One region of the Kitasatospora sp. NPDC101801 genome, then DNA from elsewhere that is predicted to be linked to it. Evidence: riboswitches for the same ligand, from Rfam matches in the RefSeq annotation. Region 1 holds a riboswitch; each other region holds the start of a gene.
What was found. A riboswitch is a leader RNA that binds a small molecule or an ion and turns the genes downstream of it on or off. The one in region 1 is predicted to bind thiamine pyrophosphate.

Region 1 (6,952 bases):
GTTGTTCAATGTGGCCACCACGACATGGAGGGTGCGCCCCGATGAAGGTCTTCCGCCTGGACCAACTCGACGCCGAACGGGCCGCCGAGGAGGGCGCGTACCTGCGCTTCCTGAAGGAACGGAACATGTCCGCCGGGCTGTACGCGCTGTCCCCCGGCGACACCGACCCGCAGTCCAGCCACCCGCAGGACGAGCTCTACCAGGTGGTCAGCGGCCGGGCCGAGCTGACCGTCGGCGCCGAGACCACCACGGTCGGCCGGGGGAGCGTGGTCTACGTACCGGCGGGTGTGCCGCACCGGTTCCACCACATCACCGAGGAGCTCCGGGTGTTGGTGGTGTTCTCCCCGCCGGAGGACTGACCCCCGCCGCCGGTTAGGGTTCGGCTGGGCCGACCAACCGAGGAGAATCCCGTGACCTTCACCGACGAGCTGTGGTCGGCCATCGAGCCGATCTACGCCGAGATCCTGGCGCACCCCTTCATCGGCGGACTGACCGACGGCACCCTGCCGGCCGATGCCTTCCGGCACTTCGTGGTGCAGGACTCGCACTACCTGCGCGACTACGCCCGCGCGCTCGCCGTCTGCGCGGCCAAGGCCCCCGACGAGCAGGACGTCCGGGCCTTCGCCGACGACGCGGTCGGCGCGCTGGCCGCCGAGCAGGGCATGCACGCCGAGTTCCTCGGCGCCTTCGGCGAGACCGCCGAGCAGGCCGCCGCCGAACCGGTGCTGCCCACCACCCGGGCCTACACCAGCTATCTGCTGGCCACCGTCTACGGCGGCTCGTTCGCCGAGGCGGTCGGCGCGGTGCTGCCGTGCTACTGGATCTACGCCCGGGTCGGTGAGCAGCTGCTCACCCGCTCCTCGCCCGACCCGCTGTACGCCAAGTGGATCGCCACCTACGGGGACGAGACCTTCCAGGCCGTGGTGCGCCGGGTGCTCGCACTGACCGACCGGCTCGGCGAGCAGCTCGCCCCGGCCGAACGCCGCCGGGTGATCGAGCACTTCACCACCACCTCGCGCTACGAGTGGATGTTCTGGGACGCCGCCTGGCGGCGCGAGGTCTGGCCGGTCTGACCTGCCGCCCGACGGACCGTCCGGGCACCCCCGACCCCGGGGTCGACCCTCCCCGCGGTCTCGGGGTGATCTCCGGGTTCTCTCCGGGCTGGAACCCCTCGGAAGCCGGACCGGTGCCCTGTACCGTCGAAGTATCGAAGCAAGCGGGACGCGACGGAACAGCCGTCACCGGCCCGAGGGGAGAGAAGGAACGGACATGGCTGAGCTCTGGAAGTCGCTGCCCTCGTGGGTGCGCAACATCGTCGTCCCGATCGTGGTGCTGATCCTCGCCTGGAACCTGATCTGGTTCGTGATCGGCGCGGTCACCTCGCTGATCGCCTTCCTGGTCAAGGCCCTGGTCCTGGTGGCCGTCGCGGCCGGTGTGGTGATCCTCGTGAAGAAGGCCGCCAAGAGCTGACCCGCGGCGCACGGACGCCGGGCCCGGTACCCCTCGCGGGGGTGCCGGGCCCGTCCGCGTTCCGGCCGTCGCGGGGGAGCCGCCCTGGACCAGCCGGGGGCGGACCGCTACGGTGTTGAACGTTTGTTGCAGGCAAATCCGCCTGTGGACACGGGAGCTCGGAGCACCGGGCTGAGAGGGCGCTGAACGGCACGTCAGGTGCCGGCCGCTGCGCCGACCGCAGGAACCTGACCGGGTAATGCCGGCGTAGGGAGATAGAGGTCTCATGACCACGTTCGACGCACAGCAGAAGTCTGCCCCGAGCGGCGTGACCAGCGCGACCACCGGCTACCCGACCCCCGCCTGGCGCAAGGCGTACCGCGAGGGCTCCCGGCCCGACCTCCGGGTGCCGTACCGCGAGGTGCAGCTGACCAACGGCAAGTCCGTTCCGCTGTACGACACTTCGGGTCCGTACACCGACCCGGCCTACCAGCCCGACGTCCGGCGCGGGCTGCCCGCGCTGCGCGACCCGTGGATCCGCCAGCGCGGGGACGTCGAGGAGTACGACGGCCGGGAGGCCCGGCCCGAGGACGACGGGATCAAGCACACCTCCCCGCGCGGCGGGAACCTGCGCAACCTGGACGCGGTCTTCCCCGGCCGTCCGCGCCGCCCGCTGCGCGGACGTGACGGAGTGCCGGTGACCCAGCTCGCCTACGCGAAGCGCGGGATCGTCACGCCGGAGATGGAGTTCATCGCCCTCCGGGAGGGCCTGGACGCCGAGTTCGTCCGCAACGAGGTGGCGATCGGCCGGGCCGTCATCCCGCTGAACGTGAACCACCCCGAGGTCGAGCCGGCCGTCATCGGCACCAACTTCCTGGTGAAGATCAACGCCAACATCGGCAACTCCGCCGTCACCTCCTCGATCGAGGAGGAGGTGGAGAAGATGACCTGGGCGACCCGCTGGGGCGCCGACACCGTGATGGACCTCTCCACCGGCCGCAACATCCACACCACCCGCGAGTGGATCCTGCGCAACTCCCCCGTGCCGATCGGCACGGTGCCGCTCTACCAGGCGCTGGAGAAGGTGGACGGCAGGGCCGAGGAGCTGAGCTGGGAGGTCTACCGCGACACCATCATCGAGCAGTGCGAGCAGGGCGTCGACTACATGACCGTGCACGCCGGCGTGCTGCTGCGGTACGTCCCGATGACCGCGCGCCGGAAGACCGGCATCGTCTCGCGCGGCGGCTCGATCATGGCGGCCTGGTGCCTGGCGCACCATCAGGAGAACTTCCTCTACACCAACTTCGAGGAACTCTGTGACATCCTCGCGGCCTACGACGTCACCTTCTCGCTCGGTGACGGCCTGCGCCCCGGCTCGACCGCGGACGCCAACGACGAGGCGCAGTTCGCCGAGCTGAGGACGCTCGGCGAGCTCGGCCGGATCGCCCGGGCGCACGATGTCCAGGTGATGATCGAGGGCCCCGGCCACGTCGCGATGAACAAGATCAAGGAGAACATGGATCTCCAGAAGGAGATCTGCGACGAGGCGCCGTTCTACACCCTCGGCCCGCTCACCACCGACGTCGCGCCCGGCTACGACCACATCACCTCGGGCATCGGCGCCGCGATGATCGCCTGGTGGGGCACCGCGATGCTCTGCTACGTCACCCCCAAGGAGCACCTGGGCCTGCCCAACCGGGACGACGTCAAGACCGGCGTGATCACCTACAAGATCGCCGCCCACGCCGCAGACCTGGCCAAGGGCCACCCCGGCGCCTCGGACTGGGACGACGCGCTCTCGGACGCCCGCTTCGAGTTCCGCTGGGAGGACCAGTTCAACCTGGCCCTCGACCCGGAGACGGCCCGCGCCTTCCACGACGAGACGCTGCCCGCCGAGCCCGCCAAGACCGCGCACTTCTGCTCCATGTGCGGCCCGAAGTTCTGCTCGATGAAGATCAGTCAGAAGATCCGCGACGAACACGGCGACGGCTCCACCGCCGTCAGCACCGCCTTCGACGCCGACGCCCTGGCCGGTATGCAGGCCAAGTCGGAGGAGTTCGCCGCCGCCGGAAACCGGGTCTACCTGCCACTCACCGACTGACCGGACACCACCAGGACCGCGCTGCCCCGGGGGGAGGAGGGGATCCCCCGGGGCAGTGCTTCGTCCCCGGTGATGGCGGACGCTCAGACCTGCCAGTGCGGTTTGCCGCTGACCATGCGGCAGGTGAGCAGGCGGCCGGTTGCGTCGTGGGTGCTCCGGCCGAGGTCGGCGTCCCGGCAGAACTGGCCGGCCTTGTAGCAGTTGCCCGCGTTGGAGACGATCTCGCAGGGGCCGGCCGCCGCCGCGGTGGTCGGGGCGTGGGTGGGAGCGCTCGGGGCACTCGGGGCGCTGGTGGTGCGGCGGGGCTCGGCGGGTTTGGGGGTGGCCGGGGGCGCGGGGGCCTTGGTGGCCGGGGTGGTCGCCGCCGGTGCGGGTGGCGGGGTGGTGGCGTCGGCCGTCGGGGTGGCGGACGGGGACGGAACGACGACGGGTGCGGCGGGGGTGGTCTCGGCGGCCGGGCTGGAGACCACGGCGCGGGCCGGGACACCGGTGTCGGTGGGCCCGGGGCCGCAGCCGGTCAGGGCGAAGCCGATCGCGAGGACGAAGCCCGCGGCGGCAGCCAGCCGCCGGTGGCCGGCGGGTATGGACGAGGGCATGACGGTGAGGTGCTCCGATCCGTCTCGGGTGGGCAGACCCGGGAGTCAACCAGAGGACGGGCGCGTTGTTCACCGTTCCGGCACAGATCCCTCACCCGTTGGGAAATCGAGACCTTCCGGCTGGCTCAGACGTCGTCCGGGCCGGTGAAGTCCGGGGAGCTGTACCCGGGGCCGGTGAACTCGGCCGACCGCGGGGTGCGGCCGTCGGCCTCGGTGACGCCCTCGACACCGGGGCTGGTGAAGTCCGGTGAGCTGTAGCCCGGGCCGGTGAACTCGACGGGTCTCGGGGTGCGGCCGTCGGCTTCGGTGACGCCCTCGGCACCTGGGCTGGTGAAGCCGGGGCTGGTGTAACCGTGGTCGTTCGGGCGGGTGTTGGGACGCGGTGCGGGCAGCCCGGCCGGTTCGGTGTAGAGGTTGTCGAGCAGCCAGGGGAGCAGCGCCCGCTCGCGGAGGGCGATCTGCCAGAGCCGCCGGGCCTCGGCGAGGTCGCCGTCCTGCCTCGGGGCGGCGCCGTCCCGGAGGGCGGTCAGCAGCAGCCCGACGCTGCCGACCAGCAGGGCGACCCCGCCCACCGCGAGCGACACCCAACCAGCCGTCACCACCGCGTGTGCCAACGCGAGTTCGGGAGCCGCGCCGCGCATCGCGTAGCCGATCAGCAGCAGCACCACGCCGCCCGTCCCGGCCAGGATCGGGGTCAGCACGGTGAGCACCGGGAGCAGCCCGGCGCCCTCCTCGGAGCGGAGCCGGTCGGTCAGCCCGAGCGGCGCGGGCGGTCCGGCGTCGCGGAGTGCGGTGTACCGCTGGTACTCCGGGTCGGCGGGAGCCGCGATGGTGTCGGCCAGCTGGGCGGCCTTGGTGCGCAGTTGGGCCGAGTTGAGATGTGGCCCGGGTGCCCTGAGCGCCTCGGTGAGGCGGGCGTCGCGCAGGGCCTCGTCCAGGGCCCGGTCGAAGTCCGCTCGGTCTTCGGCCTGCAGGTGCGGGGTGGTGTTGACCACGGGGTACCCCGTTCCGTCGTCGCGGAGGTGCGATGAGAGTGGTGCGGGATGTCGGTGCGAAAGGTCGGTGCGGGATGGGCCGGTGCAGGGTGAAGTGGCGCGCGATCAGCGCGCCGGTGCCTCGATGGTAGGGGTGGGAACCGACCCGGACACAGTCGGTTTCCGGAATTTCAGCTCGTTCGGGACGAGCTCAGAACCGCTCAGTGACAGTTCAGTCCGACCGTCGGGAAGCTCAGTTCAACGGCAGCCGGGCGACCAGCAGCCGCCCGTCCATGGTGACCCCGCCGTCCATCGCGATCGCCAGCTCGTCCGCGTAGATGTACGGGCCGGGGATGTGCGGCGGCGCGCCGTCCTCGGCGTGCGCCGTGCCGGTCAGGTAGGGGATCGGGCTGTGCCCGTGCACCACCCGGTGGCCGCCGTAGGCGCCGAGCAGCTCGTGCACCGCCTGCGCGCCCGCCTCGCCGCGGAAGGCGAACCGCTTGGTGAAGCGGCGGAAGCAGTCCCACCACTCGTCCGCGCCCTCGCCGGCCAGCAGCCGGTGCACCGACTCGTTGACGTCGTCGATGGTGTCGCCGTACTCCAGGTACGCGGTGGTGTCGGAGTGCAGCAGCAGGTGGCCGTCCTCCAGGGCGATCGCGGGGAGCCGGGAGAGCCAGCTGACGTGGTGGGTCTCCAGCCGCTCCAGGTCGGTCTGCTGACCGCCGTTCAGCCGCCAGGCGGCCAGGAAGGAGGCGGTGCCCGCGGTCGACTGGACCGGTTCGTCGCCGTACCGGGCGGCGCCCAGGAAGAGCAGTTCGTGATTGCCCATCAGGGCCCGGCAGTACCCGCCGGCGGCGGCGGCCTCGGCGGCCAGCTGCATCACCAGGTCGATCACGCCGATGCCGTCGGGGCCCCGGTCGGTGAAGTCGCCGAGAAACCAGAGCCGGGACCGCCCGGCGGACCAGTGGCCCTCGGCGTCGATCAGGCCCTGCTGGTGCAGCGCGGCCAGCAGCTCGTCGAGGTAGCCGTGCACGTCGCCGACCACGTACAGCGGGCCGGGCGCCTCGCCGGGCTCGGGCTGCGGGTAGGGGTAGTGCAGCTCCCCGGCCGGGACCGGCGGGCCGAGCTCGATGGTCGGCGGGTCGTCCGACCCGGCCGACTCCCGGTAGGCCGGAGCGGTCTGACCGGCCGTCGGCCAGTGCTGTTCGAGGAAGCGGGCGCCGCCGTATCCGCTGTACGTGGCGTCGTAGCCGTAGCCGCCCACCGGCTCGGGCGGCTCGTAGTAGGAGCCGTACGGGAGCACGTCGAGGTCCTGCTGCTGGCGGGGGCCTGACTCGGGCAGCTCAGGTCCGGGGAGGCGGTCCTCGGGTGTCATTCGCCCATCATAGGAAGAGGCCTCTCCCGTCGTCCTCACCCGGTGCCCACCAATTGCCCGAGGTGCCGCCCGGCGGGTGCCCACCGGTGGTCCGGGGGCGGTCCCGCCGGGCGGCGGGAGGGCGGTGCGCGGTGCGGTCGCGACCGCCGTCAGACCTCCCCCGGCGGGCGGGGCGGGCTGACCGTGGTGCGGGGACTACGGCGTTGCGAGGAGGCACGGATGATCAGTTCGGTGGGCATCAGGGTGCCCGGTGGCGGCCCGGCCGAGGCAGTGCGGAACCGGGGTGGGAAGAGCCGCCCGACGTCCACTCCGGTACCGGAGTCGACTCCCTCGATCGCGTCGATGAGCAGGTTGACCACGGTGGTGCCGATCCGACGGGGTTTCAGCGACAGGGTGGTGATCGGCGGCTCGGTGCCGGCGTACACGTCGCTCTCGCTGCAGCAGACCAGCAGCAGGT
Region 2 (6,952 bases), on a different contig from region 1:
GTCACTCCCGCCGAACCGCCCGTGCACCGGTGCCGCCCACGCATCCGGGGCGCAGCCGCGGCCGACGGTCCGACTGCCCGAGCCCCACGGTCGCGGAAAGGAACGAGCGCAGATGCCATGGACGCGTCCCCGTCTGAACCGGAGCAGGACCCGGAGCAAGGCGCACCGCAGGAACCTGCCCGCCACCCGGTCCTCCTGGCTGCGCTGGCCCGGCAGCCGGCGCCGGGTCAGGGCGGCCCTGCTGGCGGCGGCCCGGACCGCCGCCGGGTACGGCTGGCCGGTGCTGCCCGGCGCGTACGCGGTGCCCGGCCTGCTCGGGCCCTGCTCCTGCGAGGACCAGGGCTGTCCGTCCCCCGGCGCGCACCCGCACGAGCCGCCGCTGCCGGCCGCCACCACCGACGCCCGGATGGTGGGCTGGTGGTGGGCCGAGCGTTCGCCGGACGCCTCGGTGCTGGTGGCCACCGGCCGGACGGTCAGCGCGGTCAGCCTGCCGGCCGAGGCGGGGGCCAGGGCACTGGAGTACTTCGAGGTGCTGGACGTGCCGGTCGGCCCGGTGCTGCTGGCCCAGGACCGCTACGTGCTGCTGGTGGCGCCGTACACGCTGGCCGAGTTGGGGGAGCTGCTGGCCGAACAGCCGTGGGTGCCAGGGGTGATGCGCTATCACGGCCCGGACGGCTATCTGCTGTTGCCGCCCAGCCGGACGGCCGAGGGCACCGTGCGCTGGATCCGGCCGCCGATCGGCGGGCGTCCGTGGCTGCCCGAGGTGGGCGCTCTGCTGGGGGCGCTGATCGCGGCCAGTTCGGCGGCGGCGGGCGGCAGCAGGCTGGCCGGCTGAACGGCCGGCCGCGCTCAATTCCCGTACGGAAAAAGAAGATCCGGCCGCTGGCGACGGGGGATGCACCAGCGACCGGACTGTTTAAATGGTAACAAAGATCCGCGTGCGCGCCAATTTGTCCGCACACTCTGTCACCTGGCAGTTTTCCTTCCGGTCGGAAAATGTGACGCGAGTCACTTTCCCGGTGGAACGCCGGGGAAAATCCTCAGTTCAGCGTCACCTGACGGCTCACCAGGTGACCCCGGACCCGGCGCTGCTCGGCGGTGAGCGGAGCCTCGTCCCTCAGGGTGGCGGCCAGTCGCTCGGCGAACTCGGCGGCGGGCGCCTCGCAGTCGGCGGCGGTCATGCTCTGCGGCAGGTCCCAGACCGGCACGGTGACCCCGTGCGCGCGGAACGAGCCGACCAGGCGGGTGTCCGCACCGAGCGAGGACTGCTCGGCGGCGGTCAGCTTGGCGAGCGCGTTCAGCAGCTGCTCCTCCGGCACGGTCATGGCCCAGCGCAGGTGGTTCTTGTCCGGTGCGGCGCACCAGTACGCGGACGGCACGCTGCTGAGCTTCTCGGTCGGGATGGCGGCCGCGTTGGCCTGCTCCAGCGAGGCGGCCACGTCACCGGTGGCGGTCTCCGCGTCCTCCAGCCAGAACTCGAAGCCGGTGTGCACGACCGGCACGAACTCGGCCTCCAGGTCGAGCAGTTCCTGCAGGCGGCGGCCGCCGGGGACGGTCCGGCGGGCCGGCACCGGGCTGCCCGGCTCGGTGGTCAGGGCCAGCTCCAGGGCGTCCGCCAGGTCGCGGCTCAGGTCGCCGGAGGCGGACTGGGTCTGCAGGCCGAGCAGGATCGAGCCGTCCGGACGGCGCAGCGCGGGCCAGGCCAGCGGCAGCACGGTGGCCAGCGTCACCGAGGGGACCGGGCCGGTGGCCTCGTCGGCGATGCCCTTGGCCAGGGTGAGCGGGACGGTGGCGGAGGGGACCAGCTCGCGCAGCGCGACCCAGTCGGCCTCGCCGGGCAGGCCCTCGAACGGGCGGTGGACCAGCTCCTGGACCGCGTGCGCGGCCTCGCGCCCGTGGCACGCCTTGTACCGGCGGCCGGAACCGCACGGGCAGTCCTCGCGAGCCCCGACCACGGGGATCTCGCCCGAGGTCACGGCGGTGGACGGACGGTTCTGCGGCGACTTCTTCGCGGCCTTCTTGGCCATGGTGCGGCTCTCCCGGTACGGCGACGTGCTTGCCCGGGCAGCCTACTGAGCTTTCCGGGCCGACCGGACAGCTCCGGCCCGGCGACCCTCGTCCGGGTGTCCGGCGGGGCCGCGCGGGGCGGCCGGTCAGGCGCTCCGCGCCCCGGGCGCGGGCCGCAGCGGGAGTTCGGCCCAGACCGTCACCTGCCCGGGTGCGTCCCGGACGCCCCAGTCGTCCGCCAGCCGGCCGACGATGGTCAGGCCCCGGCCGCCGCGCGAGGTGAGCGAGGGGCGGGCCGGCAGCGGCCTGGTCACCGCACCGCCGTCGGTCACCTCCAGGGTCAGCCGCCCGCGCCCGGACAGCTGCCAACGGACCGTCACCCCGCCGGGCTCACCGTCCTCGCCGGACCGCACACCGACCAGGACGGGGGCCGGCACCGGTGCCGGCGCGTCGTCCTTCAGGTCGGCCAGCCGGCCCAGCGGCCGGGCGTACCGGCAGGAGTTGCTGAGCAACTCGGACAGGATCAGGACCGCGTCGTCGATCACCGTGTCGGCGACCTCGTGGTCGCCGAGATCACGGCGCAGTCGGCGTCGTGCCGCTCCGACCCCGGCGGGCCCGTGCGGCACCGCCATGGTCGATGAAGTCGGCACCTCTTGTGCCATCATCAACGCCACCCCCGGACCTCCTTCAGCATTCGCCGAGGGATGGATGCCCCTTGGTAATGGGTCGGAAACGGGCATCCGGCGATCGCGGCGGGACATTAACGGGCACCGCAACTCACGGTACGCAAATGGTGATTAGCCGCTCACAGACCGTTGTCCAAACGGCCGGAATTGGCCACTCCCGGTACTTCACGCCGGAGTTCGCGCCAGTTCGCGCCCCTCGCGCGGGGCGTTTATCGGCCGAGTTGGTCGAGCACGGCGCGCGGCCGATTGGTGATGATCGCGGTCACCCCGAGTTCCAGGCAGAGTTCGACATCGGCGGCCTCGTCCACCGTCCAGACGTGCACCGAGTGCCCCGCCCGGCGCAGCGCGCGCACCAGCCCGGGATTGGACCGGACCAGGTCAATGCCGGGCCCGGCGATCCGGGCGCCGCCGGGCAGCGCCTTGGTCCGGCCGAGCACCGGGAGCCTGCGGTCGAACAGGTAGACGGTCGGAACGGCGGGCGCGGCCCGGCGGATCCGGTGCAGCGAGAGCTCGGAGAAGCTCATCACCCGCACCGCGGACCCCTCCAGGCTGTCCGGAAGCAGTCCGTACCGGGTGAGCAACCGGAGCAACTCGGCCTCGGTGCGCCCCGCGAACCGGGTCGGGTGCTTGGTCTCGATGGCCAGTTCCACCCGCCGCCCGGCGTCCGCGACCAGTTCGAGCAACTGGGCCAGCGTCAGGACGGGGCTGGGTTCGGGGGCCGCCGGGTCCTTCCAGGAGCCGAAGTCGAGCTCGTTCAGCTGAGCCAACGTCAGGGCGGAGACCGCGCCCCGGCCGTCCGAGGTCCGGTGGACCGTCCGGTCGTGCACGCAGACCAGCTGCCCGTCGGCGGTCAGCCGGATGTCGGCCTCCAGGCCGTCGGCGCCCTCCGCGACGGCGAGCGCGTAGGCCGCCAGGGTGTGCTCGGCGCGGGCGGCCGAGGAGCCGCGGTGCGCGATCACCTTCACGGCGCCGCGGTCGGTGGCGTCCTGGCTGGTCAACGGCTGGTTCCGGGTATCCACACCGGTAACCCTACGAGCAGCCGGACGACCGGTGGCCGCCGCCACGGGAAACTCCGGGTGAAGTTCCCGGGGCGGCGGCCGCCCGGCCTCACTTCCGGCGGGTCACCGCGAGGGTGGCCAGCGCCGCGACCAGGAAGCTGAGCACCGAGGCCGAGGTCCAGGGCTGCGCCTCGAAGCCGGTCGCGGACTGCAGGTCGTGCCAGCGGTCGCTCCAGCCGTCGATCGCGGTCGGGGCGATGAACTGGTAGGTCGCGAAGCCGAGCGCCCACGGCAGCAGCATCAGCCAGCGGGCCGGGGCGTCCTCGGCCAGGTTCCAACCGCGCCGGCCGGAGCCGAGGAAGTAGTCGGCCGCCAGCACCGCGAACATCGGCACGAAGACCGAGCCGATCAGGCCGAGGAAGGCGTAGTACGAGGCGGTGAACTCGTCGGTGAGCAGCGCCAGTACGGTCACCAGCGCGCCGATCCCACCGGTCAGCAGCCGGCGGTCGACCTTCGGCAGCAGGTTCTGGATCGACATCGCGGTCGAGTACACGTTGGCGAAGGACTGGTCGGTCTCCCGGACCACCAGCACCAGCAGGAAGGCCCAGCCCGCGGCCACCCCGGTGAACGAGGAGAAGATCCGGCTCGGGTCGCCGTCGGACTGCAGCAGTGCCACCACGCCCAGCAGGTAGCACCAGACCTGGGCCAGCGTGTAGCCGGAGAAGGTGGCCCAGAACGCCGCACCGGCGGTGCGGGCGTGCCGGGTGTAGTCGGCGGCCAGCGGCACGAAGGAGATCGAGACCGCGATGATCGCGTCGGTCGCGGAGAGGAAGCCGGTCCAGTTGCCCGCACCGGGGTTCGGCACGCCCTGGCGGACCAGCTGGACGGTGAAGTAGACCATCGCGATGCCGACGGCGATCGTCACGTACTTGCGCAGCACGGCGATCGCGCCGAGCGGCCAGATGGTCAGCGCGGTGGTCAGCAGGCCGGCCAGCACCACGAACAGCCAGCGCCAGCCCTGCGAGCCGGTCACCTCCTGGGCGCCCATCGCGATCACCAGCAGCTCGTACACGCCCCAGCCGATGCACTGGGCGATGTTCAGCACGGTCGGCACGTAGGACAGCCGGGTGCCGAACAGGCCGCGCAGCACCGTCATCGCGGGCGCGCCCGTCCGGGCGCCGATCAGGGCGGTCACCCCGAGCATCGCGGTGCCGATCACGGTGCCCACCACGGTGGCGGTGATCGCGGCGACCAGCGAGAGCTCGGAGCCCTTGGCGCCGATCACGGTGGCCGCGCTGGTGAAGCCGATCAGGCTGACCCCGAGGTTGGCCCAGAGCGAGAACAGCGCCCGGAAGTCGAGGGTGCGAGGAGGTGCGGTGTCCAGGACGAGCGGCGCCTCGGCGCGCGCGGACGGTTCCTGGACAGGGGCAGGCGAAACAGCCGTCATGGCCGATGCTCCCTACGCCGGCATTACCCGGACAGGTTCGAGCGGTCTGCGCTCCCTCGCCGTAGTGCCAGCACCTGCATGGCGTACGGTCGTTCCGCGCACTCTCAGCCTGGACGGTCCAAGCTCCCGCGTGTCAGTTTGGAGCGCCAGGCTAGCGGCCGGGCGGCCGAACACCAAGGCGGGCGGGTGGCCGTCCGGATCGCGGGACGAAGCGGACCCCCGGGGGATCGTGTCGGGAACGGGTAAGGATTCTTAAGAGTTCTTCACCGGGCCCCATACGACAACCGAATCACGCATACGAAAAACTGTGGACCAAGGTTCTGTCAGCTATGGAGGTCGTCCGTGAGCACCGAGCACGCGAGTGGGTCCACCGGGCCCGAGGAGGAGCGCACCTCCACGGGCCAGGGGGTGGTGAGTCCGGCTGAGAGCGTGTCGGCCGATGTCCCCGCTGCTCCTGCCGTCCCGGCGGCGGCCCCGCCGGCCGCCGAGCCGACGCCGACGGTCGCCTTCGGCAAGGTGACCCCGCCGCCGGCCCCGGCCGCCCCGTCCTACCTCGACGCACCGCCGCCGGTGCTGCCGCCCGCGCCGCCGGTGCCCGCGGCGCCGTCCTACCTGGACGCGCCGCCGCCGGCCGCGCCCGCGCCTGCCGCCCACCCGGAGGTGCCGCCGCCGGCTCAGGCCGGCAACCCGTACGCCGCTCCGGTGGCCCCGGCTGCTCCGGCCGCGTTGGCCGCCGAGCTGCCGCCGGTGCAGTCGGCCCAGCCGACCCAGCCGGCCCACCCGGCCGCCGAGCCACCGCATCACCCGTTCGGCGCGGGCACCCCGCTGGGCAGCTGGGGCACCCCGCCCGGTGGCCTCGACGGTCCGGGCGGCCCCGGCCTGCCGGGCCAGCCGTTCGGCTCGGGTGCCGCCCCGGCCCCCCGCCGCAAGCGCGGCGGGCTGATCGCGCTGGTCGCGGCCGTCGCCCTGCTGGCCGGTCTGGCCGGGGGCGCGATCGGCGCCGCGGTGAGCGACCGGGACGGCGGATCGAACTCCTCGTCAGGGCGCGGCAGCAGCACCACCGTCCAGGCCAGCGAGAACAAGCAGGCGATCAACCGCTCGCCGGAGTCCGTCGCGGGCATCGCCGGCAAGGCGCTGCCGAGCGTGGTCACCATCAAGGCGCAGGGCTCGCAGGAGTCCGGCACCGGCACCGGCTTCGTCTTCGACACCGAGGGCCACATCCTCACCAACAACCACGTGGTCGCCCCGGCGGCCAGCGGCGGCAAACTGACCGTCAAGTTCTCCGACGGCTCGTCCTACCCGGCCTCGGTGGTCGGCCGGGCACAGGGCTACGACGTGGCCGTGATCAAGCTGGACAGCCCGCCGAAGGACAAGCTGGTCCCGCTGCCGCTCGGTGACTCCGACAAGGTCGCGGTCGGCGACGCCACCGTCGCGATCGGTGCCCCGTACGGCCTGGAGGGAACCGTCACCACCGGCATCATCAGTGCCAAGGACCGCCCGGTGGCCTCCGGCGACGAGACCGGCGCCCAGTCCTCCTACATGAACGCCCTGCAGACCGACGCCTCGATCAACCCGGGCAACTCCGGTGGTCCGCTGCTGGACGCCGCGGGCGCCGTGATCGGCATCAACTCCGCGATCCAGTCCAACAGCAGCAGCAACGGCCGGGCCGGCTCGATCGGTCTCGGCTTCGCCATCCCGATCAACCAGGCCAAGCGGGTGGCGGGCGACCTGATCAAGACCGGCACGCCGGTCTACGCGATCCTCGGGGTGCTGCGCAACGACGACTACAAGGGCGACGGCGCGCAGATCCGCAG
Region 3 (6,952 bases), on a different contig from region 1:
GCGCTCCGGCCTCCCCGCCGAGCGGGTGCTCGCCGCCAAGCCGGCCTTCGACCTGATGCGCACCGAGGTGATGGTCGGTCAGTACCTGGACGTGCTGGAGCCGGTCGCCGGGGACTCCGCCGACGAGGGAGCGCTGGAGCGGGCGCAGACCGTCCTGCACTACAAGTCGGCGAAGTACACCATCGAGCGCCCGCTCCAGGTCGGCGCCCTGCTGGCCGGGGCGAGCCCCGAACTGGTCGCCGCCTACTCGGCGTTCGGCCTTCCGCTGGGCGAGGCCTTCCAGCTCCGGGACGACCTGCTCGGCGTCTTCGGCGACCCCGCCGTCACCGGCAAGCCGGCCGGCGACGACCTCCGCGAGGGCAAGCGCACGCTGCTGATCGCCCACGCCATGCGGGGCCTCTCCAAGGCGGACGCCGTCCAGCTGGACGAGCGGCTCGGCGCGGCCGACCTGACGGCCGACGAGGTGCCGGTGCTCCGACGGCTGGTGGAGCGCAGCGGCGCCGCCGAAACCGTCGAACGCCGGATCGACGAACTCATGGCCCAGTCCCTCGCCGCCCTCGACGCAGCCCCACTGGCCGCCGGCCCGGCCCGGGCCACCCTGCTGGCGCTGGCCGAAGCGGCGACGGTCCGCAAGTACTAGGACAGACGCTCCGGCATCTACGGTCCAGGGGCTCGGGGCTGCGCCTTTGGCAGGGCGGTCGGTTGCACTGGTCCAGGGGCTCGGGGAACTGCGAGGAGATCTGGCGCTCGGGTCACTGCGAAAGTCCCTGACCACCTACGCACGGATCACCATTTACGAGGCCGGCGTCGCAGTTCCCCGAGCCCCTGGCGCCGTAGGCGGTTGGCCTCAGTGCGAGCGGATCCGGCGGGACAGTTCGGCGGCGGCTGCGCCCGGGTCGGCGGCGGCCGTGATGGCGCGGACCACGACCACCCGGGTGGCGCCGGCGTCGAGGACCTGGTCGAGGTTGCCCAGGTCGATGCCGCCGATCGCGAACCACGGACGGTCCGTCACGGCCTTGGCCGCGTACGAGACCAGGTCGAGGCCGGGGGCGTGGCGGCCGGGCTTGGTGGGGGTGGGCCAGACCGGGCCGGTGCAGAAGTAGTCGACGCCCGGCTCGGTGAGGGCCGCGTCGACCTCGGACTCGGCGTGACAGGACCGGCCGAAGATCACCTCGTCGCCGAGGATCGCCCGGGCAGCGGGCACCGGCAGGTCGTCCTGGCCGAGGTGCAGGACGTCGGGGCGGGCCGCGTGCGCGACGTCGGCCCGGTCGTTGACCGAGAAGAGCTTGCCGTGCCGGCCGGCGGCGTCGGCGAAGACCTCCAGGTACTCCAGCTCCTGCTTCGCCTCCAGGCCCTTGTCCCGGAGCTGGACGATGTCCACCCCGTTGGCCAGCACGGCGTCCAGGAACTCCGGCAGGTCGCCCTGCTCGCGGCGGGCGTCGGTGCACAGGTACAGCCGGGCATCGGCCAGCCGCGTGCGGGCGTCCGTCATCAGATCAGCTCCGCCTGGGCGCGGCGCTTGACCTCGGTGCCCCGGTTCTCCACCAGGGCCTCGATCGGGCTGCCGGGCAGCGAGGGCTGCTCGGTGAACAGCCAGTCGATGATCTCGGCGTCGGTGAACTTGGCGTCCCGCAGCAGCGTCAGCGTGCCGGAGAGGTGCTTGACCAGGCCCGGGCCGTCGATGAAGGCGGCGGGCACCTGGAGGGACTTGTTCGGACCGCGGCGGACCGCGATCAGCTTTCCGGACTTCACCATGTCCCGGACCTCGGTGACGGGGACACCCCACTGCTCACTGATGTCGGGCAGGTACATCCACGCGGGGACCAGGGCTTCGATCTTCTCTGACGTCATCTCGCTCACGACACCAGAATCTCACAGCGGGTTCGGCCCGACCGCCGCCTTGAGCTGTACCGACGGGTCCGCAGCCGCCACCGGGTCCAGCAGGACCCCGCGTTCGATCAGCTTCCGCGCCTGGTTGACGTCGCGCGGCCGGTCCACCGAGAGCAGCCCGGTCAGCCGCCCGTCCCGGAGCCAGAGCACCGTCCAGGCCGGGTCCCCGGCCGAGCCGCGCCAGAGCATCCGGTCACCGGGCGCGTGCCGCCCGGCGTACTGCACCATCCGTCCGAACTGCTCCGACCAGAAGTACGGCACCGGGTCGTACGGCGTGCCCGCCCCGAGCACCCCGGCGGCCACCGCCCGGCCGGACTGCAGCGCGTGGTCCCAGTGCTGGACGTTCACCCGGGTACCCAGCCGGGCGGACGGGTACGCGATGCAGTCGCCGGCCGCCCAGACCCCGGGCAGCGAGGTGCGCAGCCGATCGTCCGTCAGGATCGCCCCGGCCCGGTCCAGCTCCACCGGCGAACCGGCCAGCCAGCCGGTGGCGGGGCGGGCACCGATGCCGACCACCACCTCGTCGGCGGCCAGCTCGGTGCCGTCGGCCAGCAGCACCGCGCCCGGCTCGACCGCCGCCACCCCGACCCCGCAGCGCAGTTCGACCCCGGCGTCGGCGTACCACTGCGTCATCAGCCCGCCGAGCTCGGCGGGCAGCGCCCCGGCCAGCGGCGTCGCGGCGGCCTCGACCACCGTCACCTCGCAGCCGAGCCGCCGGGCCGCCGTGGCGGTCTCGGCGCCGATCCAGCCCGCGCCGACCAGCACCAGGTGCCGCCCCGGCCGCAGGCTCGCCCGCAGCGTCAGCGCGTCGTCCAGGGTGCGCAGGGTCCGGGCGCCGGGGAGGGTGACCGGCTTGGCACCGGTCGCGATCACCAGGGCGTCGTACCGCAGCGAGCCCCGGTCGGTGTGCAGCAGGCCGGGCTCCAGGCCGGTCGCGCGGTGGCCCGGCAGCAGGTCGACACCGGTCCAGTCGACGTCCAGCACGGTGCTGTCACGCTGCCCGAGCAGCACGTCCTTGGAGAGCGGTGGCCGGTCGTACGGCAGCTCCCGCTCCGCGCCGAGCAGGGTGACGGGCCCGGTCCAGCCCCCCTGCCGCAGGGCCAGCGCGCTCTGCGCGCCCGCCATGCCGCTGCCGACCACGACCGCCTGTCCACCCGTCAGCTCTGCCACGTCGGTCACCCTACCCACCACAGTCGTCCGCCCGTCGAACACTGGCCGCCGGGCTGCCCGGGGCCGGGGATATGGTGGGTGGCGTTACACGGGAGCCCGGTGCACCGGGCTGAGAGGCGGGCTGCGGCGGCCTGCGACCGTCCGAACCTGATCCGGGTCATTCCGGCGAAGGGAGAGCGAAGTACTGTGACACGCACCGAGAGCGACGTGCTGGTCATCGGCGGCGGCATCATCGGCCTGGCGGTCGCCTGGCGGGCCGCGCAGCGCGGACTCCGGGTCACCGTGGTCGACCCGGAGCACGGGCGGGGCGCGGCCCAGGTCGCGGCCGGCATGCTGGCCCCGGTCACCGAGCTGCAGTACGGCGAGGAACCGCTGCTCCGGCTGGGGATGGCCTCCAACGACCGCTACCGCGACTTCGTCGCCGAGCTGGCCGACCTGACCGAGCTGGACACCGGCTACCGCGAGACCGGCACGCTGGCCGTCGCGCTGGACTCCGACGACCGGGCCGAGCTGCGCGAGCTGCACGCGTTCCAGCAGCGGCTGGGCCTGGAGTCGCACTGGCTGACCGGCCGGGAGTGCCGACGGCTCGAACCGATGCTGGCCCCGGGCGTCCGGGGCGGCCTGCACGTGACCGGCGACCACCAGGTGGACGGCCGACGGCTGGCCGCCGCCCTGGTGCTGGCCTGCGAACGCTCCGGCGTCACGCTGCAGCGGGCCTCGGTCACCGAGCTACTGGTCAAGGAGGACCGGGCCACCGGCGTCCGGCTGAGCACCGGCGGCGAACTGACGGCCGCTCAGCTGGTGCTGGCGGCGGGCCCGCAGAGCCACCTGCTACCCGGGCTGCCCGCCGGGGTGCTGCCGCCGGTCCGTCCGGTGAAGGGGCAGGTGCTGCGGCTGCGGATCCCGGAGCGGTACGCGCCGTTCCTGTCCCGCAACGTCCGGGCCGTGGTGCGCGGGCAGCACATCTACCTGGTGCCGCGGGCCGACGGCGAGCTGGTGATCGGCGCGACCAGCGAGGAGCAGGGGTACGACACCACCGTCACGGCGGGCGGTGTCTACGAGCTGCTCCGGGACGCGCACGAGCTGGTCCCCGGGCTGACCGAGCTGCCGCTGGTGGAGACCGGCGCGGGCCTGCGGCCCGGGTCGCCGGACAACGCACCGCTGCTCGGCCCGACCGCGCTGCCCGGCCTGGTCGCCGCCACCGGCCACTACCGCAACGGCGTACTGCTCACCCCCGTGACCGCCGACCTGATCGCCGAACACCTGGCCACCGGTGCCGTACCGGCGCTGGCCGCCCCCTTCTCCCCCAGCCGCTTCACCCCGAAGGCCGCCGCATGAACGACTTGACCGAGCTGACCCTGACCGTCAACGGCACCCCCCGCCAGGTGCCGCCGAGCACCACCCTGGCCGAGCTGGTCGCCACCCTTAGCACCGCCCCGACCGGTGTGGCCGCCGCGCTGAACGAGGCCGTGGTGCCGCGCTCCGTCTGGGCGACCACCGCACTCGACGCCGGCGACCGGGTCGAGATCCTCACCGCAGTCCAGGGAGGCTGACCGCCATGGCCGACGACACCCTCACCATCGCCGGGGTCACCTTCAACTCCCGCCTGATCATGGGCACCGGCGGTGCCCCCAGCCTGGAGGTGCTGGAGCAGGCGCTCCGGGTCTCCGGCACCGAGCTGACCACCGTCGCGATGCGCCGGGTCGACCCGGGCACCCAGGGCTCGGTGCTGGACGTGCTCACCCGCAACAACATCCGGGTGCTGCCCAACACGGCCGGCTGCTACACCGCAGGGGAGGCCGTGCTGACCGCCCGGCTGGCCCGCGAGGCGCTCGGCACCGACTGGGTGAAGCTGGAGGTGATCGCCGACGAGCGGACCCTGCTGCCCGACCCGATCGAGCTGCTGGACGCCGCCGAGACGCTGGTCGACGACGGCTTCACGGTGCTCCCGTACACCAACGACGACCCGGTCCTGGCCCGCAAGCTGGAGGACGTCGGCTGCGCCGCGATCATGCCGCTCGGCTCGCCGATCGGCTCCGGCCTGGGCATCCGCAACCCGCACAACTTCCAGCTGATCGTGGCGGCCGCGGGCGTCCCGGTGATCCTGGACGCGGGCGCGGGCACCGCGTCGGACGTGGCGCTGGCGATGGAGCTGGGCTGCGCGGCGGTGATGCTGGCGTCCGCCGTCACCCGGGCCCAGGAGCCGGTGCTGATGGCCGACGCGATGCGCCGCGCCACCGAGGCGGGCCGGCTGGCCTTCCGGGCCGGCCGCATCCCGCGCCGGTTCCACGCCGAGGCGTCCTCCGCGATGGCGGGACGCGCCGACCTGGACACCCGGGAACGGCCCGCTTTCTGACGGCGGGGCACCTGGTGCCGTGCCTGGCAAGGTTCACCCCGTCGCGTCGTTCGGTGCGTGCTCTCGGCGTGACGGAGGGAACCTAGCCGGGCACGGCACTAGCATCGGCCGGGTGATCCTCCCCGAGTCCGGAACCGAGCCCGACGGGGCGCAGGTGGTCCGGCTGCTCAGTTACAACGTCCGTTCGCTGCGGGACGACCGCGAGGCGCTGGTCCGGGTGATCCGGGCCTGCCGACCCGACCTGGTCTGCATCCAGGAGTCGCCCCGGTACTGGCGGCCCGAGGGCCAGGCCGCCTGGCTGGCCCGGCGGACCGGCACGGTGGTGCTCTCCGGCGGCGGCCGGGCCGCCGCCGGGCCGCTGCTGCTCGGGCGGCTGGCGGTGGAGGTGCTGGCGGTCCGGGACCGGCTGCTGCCGAAGACCCGGGGCCTGCACGCCCGTGGCTTCGCCACCGCGAAGGTCCGGATCGGCCGCTCGGTGCCGTTCGTGCTGACCAGCTGTCACCTCAGCCTGGACCAGGACGAGCGGCTGAAGCAGTTCGCGCTGCTGCCCGGCCAGGCCGGGCCCGACGAACCCGCCGTGATCGCGGGCGACTTCAACGAGCACCCCGACGGCCCCGGCTGGCAGCGGCTCGCGGCGGCCTACCGGGACGGCCACGTGGTGGCCCCCTGGGGCGGCACCAACACCTCGGTGCCGGCCGACCCGTACCAGCGGATCGACGCCGTCTTCGCCTCTCCCGACGTCACCGTGCTGGCCTGCGGCGTCCCGCACGAACTGCCGGGCGTCGAGCCGGCCGACCTGCTGGCCGCCACCGACCACCTGCCGCTGCTCGCGGTGCTCAGGCTGCCACCCGGCTAGACGGGTCATTCCACCCGCCGCCCGTGCCGCCGCCGGGCTTACCGAGCTGGCTCTGATCCTCTTCATTTGGGGCACCGGCACCGCCGCCCGGGGCCTGCTCCGGGCCCAGAGCGGCCACGCCGTCCGGGCGATCCGGGACACCGTGATGTCCCTGCCGTTCGTCCTGGTCTCCGGCATCACGGTGATCGCCGCCGCGCTCGGCACCGCCGTCGCCGAACCGGACCACCGTCTGCCGCCCGGTGCTCGCTGGGCGCTCTACGGCGGGGTGCTGGCCTTCCACACCGCCGACGCCGCCATCTCACTGCGCTACGGCGACGGCCCGGGCACCGTACTGCACTGGTACGGGCCCTGCCTGGTGCTGACGGTCGGCCTGCTGCTGCCCGCCGCCCCGGCCCGGCCGGCCTGGGGCGCGGTGGGCCGTGCGGCGGGCCTGGTCCTGCTGCTGGCCAAGCTCTCCGAGCTCAGCCGGAACCGGGCGTACGGCGAGGCGACGGCCTGACCGTCCGTCAGACCACCGCGCCGCCGGTCGGGTCCTCCGGCTCGTCCTCGTCGCGGTCCTTCATCCGGGCCACCAGGGTGACGAAGCCGCCAAGGAAGGCGCTGACGCCGACCCAGGCCGGCCAGCCGGAGACCTCGCGCCAGACCAGCACGTCGAACAGCAGCAGCGCCGGGCCGCCGAG

Region 2: another riboswitch for thiamine pyrophosphate. It lies ahead of ACIRPK_RS14265 (purine-cytosine permease family protein); the one in region 1 lies ahead of thiC (phosphomethylpyrimidine synthase ThiC).
Region 3: another riboswitch for thiamine pyrophosphate. It lies ahead of thiO (glycine oxidase ThiO); the one in region 1 lies ahead of thiC (phosphomethylpyrimidine synthase ThiC).

What each region holds. Positions count from the first base shown of each region.
Region 1 is NZ_JBIWML010000015.1:28,717-35,668, reverse strand. Features, by position in the region: gene ACIRPK_RS18765 (cupin domain-containing protein) at 42-359, shown strand; gene tenA (thiaminase II) at 411-1,073, shown strand; gene ACIRPK_RS18755 (DUF5326 family protein) at 1,270-1,470, shown strand; TPP riboswitch at 1,611-1,740, shown strand; gene thiC (phosphomethylpyrimidine synthase ThiC) at 1,736-3,550, shown strand; gene ACIRPK_RS18745 (hypothetical protein) at 3,634-4,146, opposite strand; gene ACIRPK_RS18740 (hypothetical protein) at 4,272-5,141, opposite strand; gene ACIRPK_RS18735 (metallophosphoesterase) at 5,374-6,495, opposite strand; gene ACIRPK_RS18730 (LacI family DNA-binding transcriptional regulator) at 6,645-6,952, opposite strand, start outside.
Region 2 is NZ_JBIWML010000009.1:124,950-131,901, forward strand. Features, by position in the region: gene ACIRPK_RS14245 (bifunctional DNA primase/polymerase) at 113-835, shown strand; gene ACIRPK_RS14250 (DUF5926 family protein) at 1,041-2,027, opposite strand; gene ACIRPK_RS14255 (ATP-binding protein) at 2,154-2,681, opposite strand; gene ACIRPK_RS14260 (glycerophosphodiester phosphodiesterase) at 2,903-3,712, opposite strand; gene ACIRPK_RS14265 (purine-cytosine permease family protein) at 3,801-5,138, opposite strand; TPP riboswitch at 5,131-5,278, opposite strand; gene ACIRPK_RS14270 (S1C family serine protease) at 5,481-6,952, shown strand, end outside.
Region 3 is NZ_JBIWML010000011.1:66,132-73,083, forward strand. Features, by position in the region: gene ACIRPK_RS15705 (polyprenyl synthetase family protein) at 1-640, shown strand, start outside; gene thiE (thiamine phosphate synthase) at 848-1,492, opposite strand; gene ACIRPK_RS15715 (Rv2175c family DNA-binding protein) at 1,492-1,851, opposite strand; gene ACIRPK_RS15720 (NAD(P)/FAD-dependent oxidoreductase) at 1,873-3,069, opposite strand; TPP riboswitch at 3,138-3,251, shown strand; gene thiO (glycine oxidase ThiO) at 3,247-4,398, shown strand; gene thiS (sulfur carrier protein ThiS) at 4,395-4,613, shown strand; gene ACIRPK_RS15735 (thiazole synthase) at 4,619-5,416, shown strand; gene ACIRPK_RS15740 (endonuclease/exonuclease/phosphatase family protein) at 5,529-6,272, shown strand; gene ACIRPK_RS15745 (hypothetical protein) at 6,418-6,771, shown strand; gene ACIRPK_RS15750 (hypothetical protein) at 6,779-6,952, opposite strand, start outside.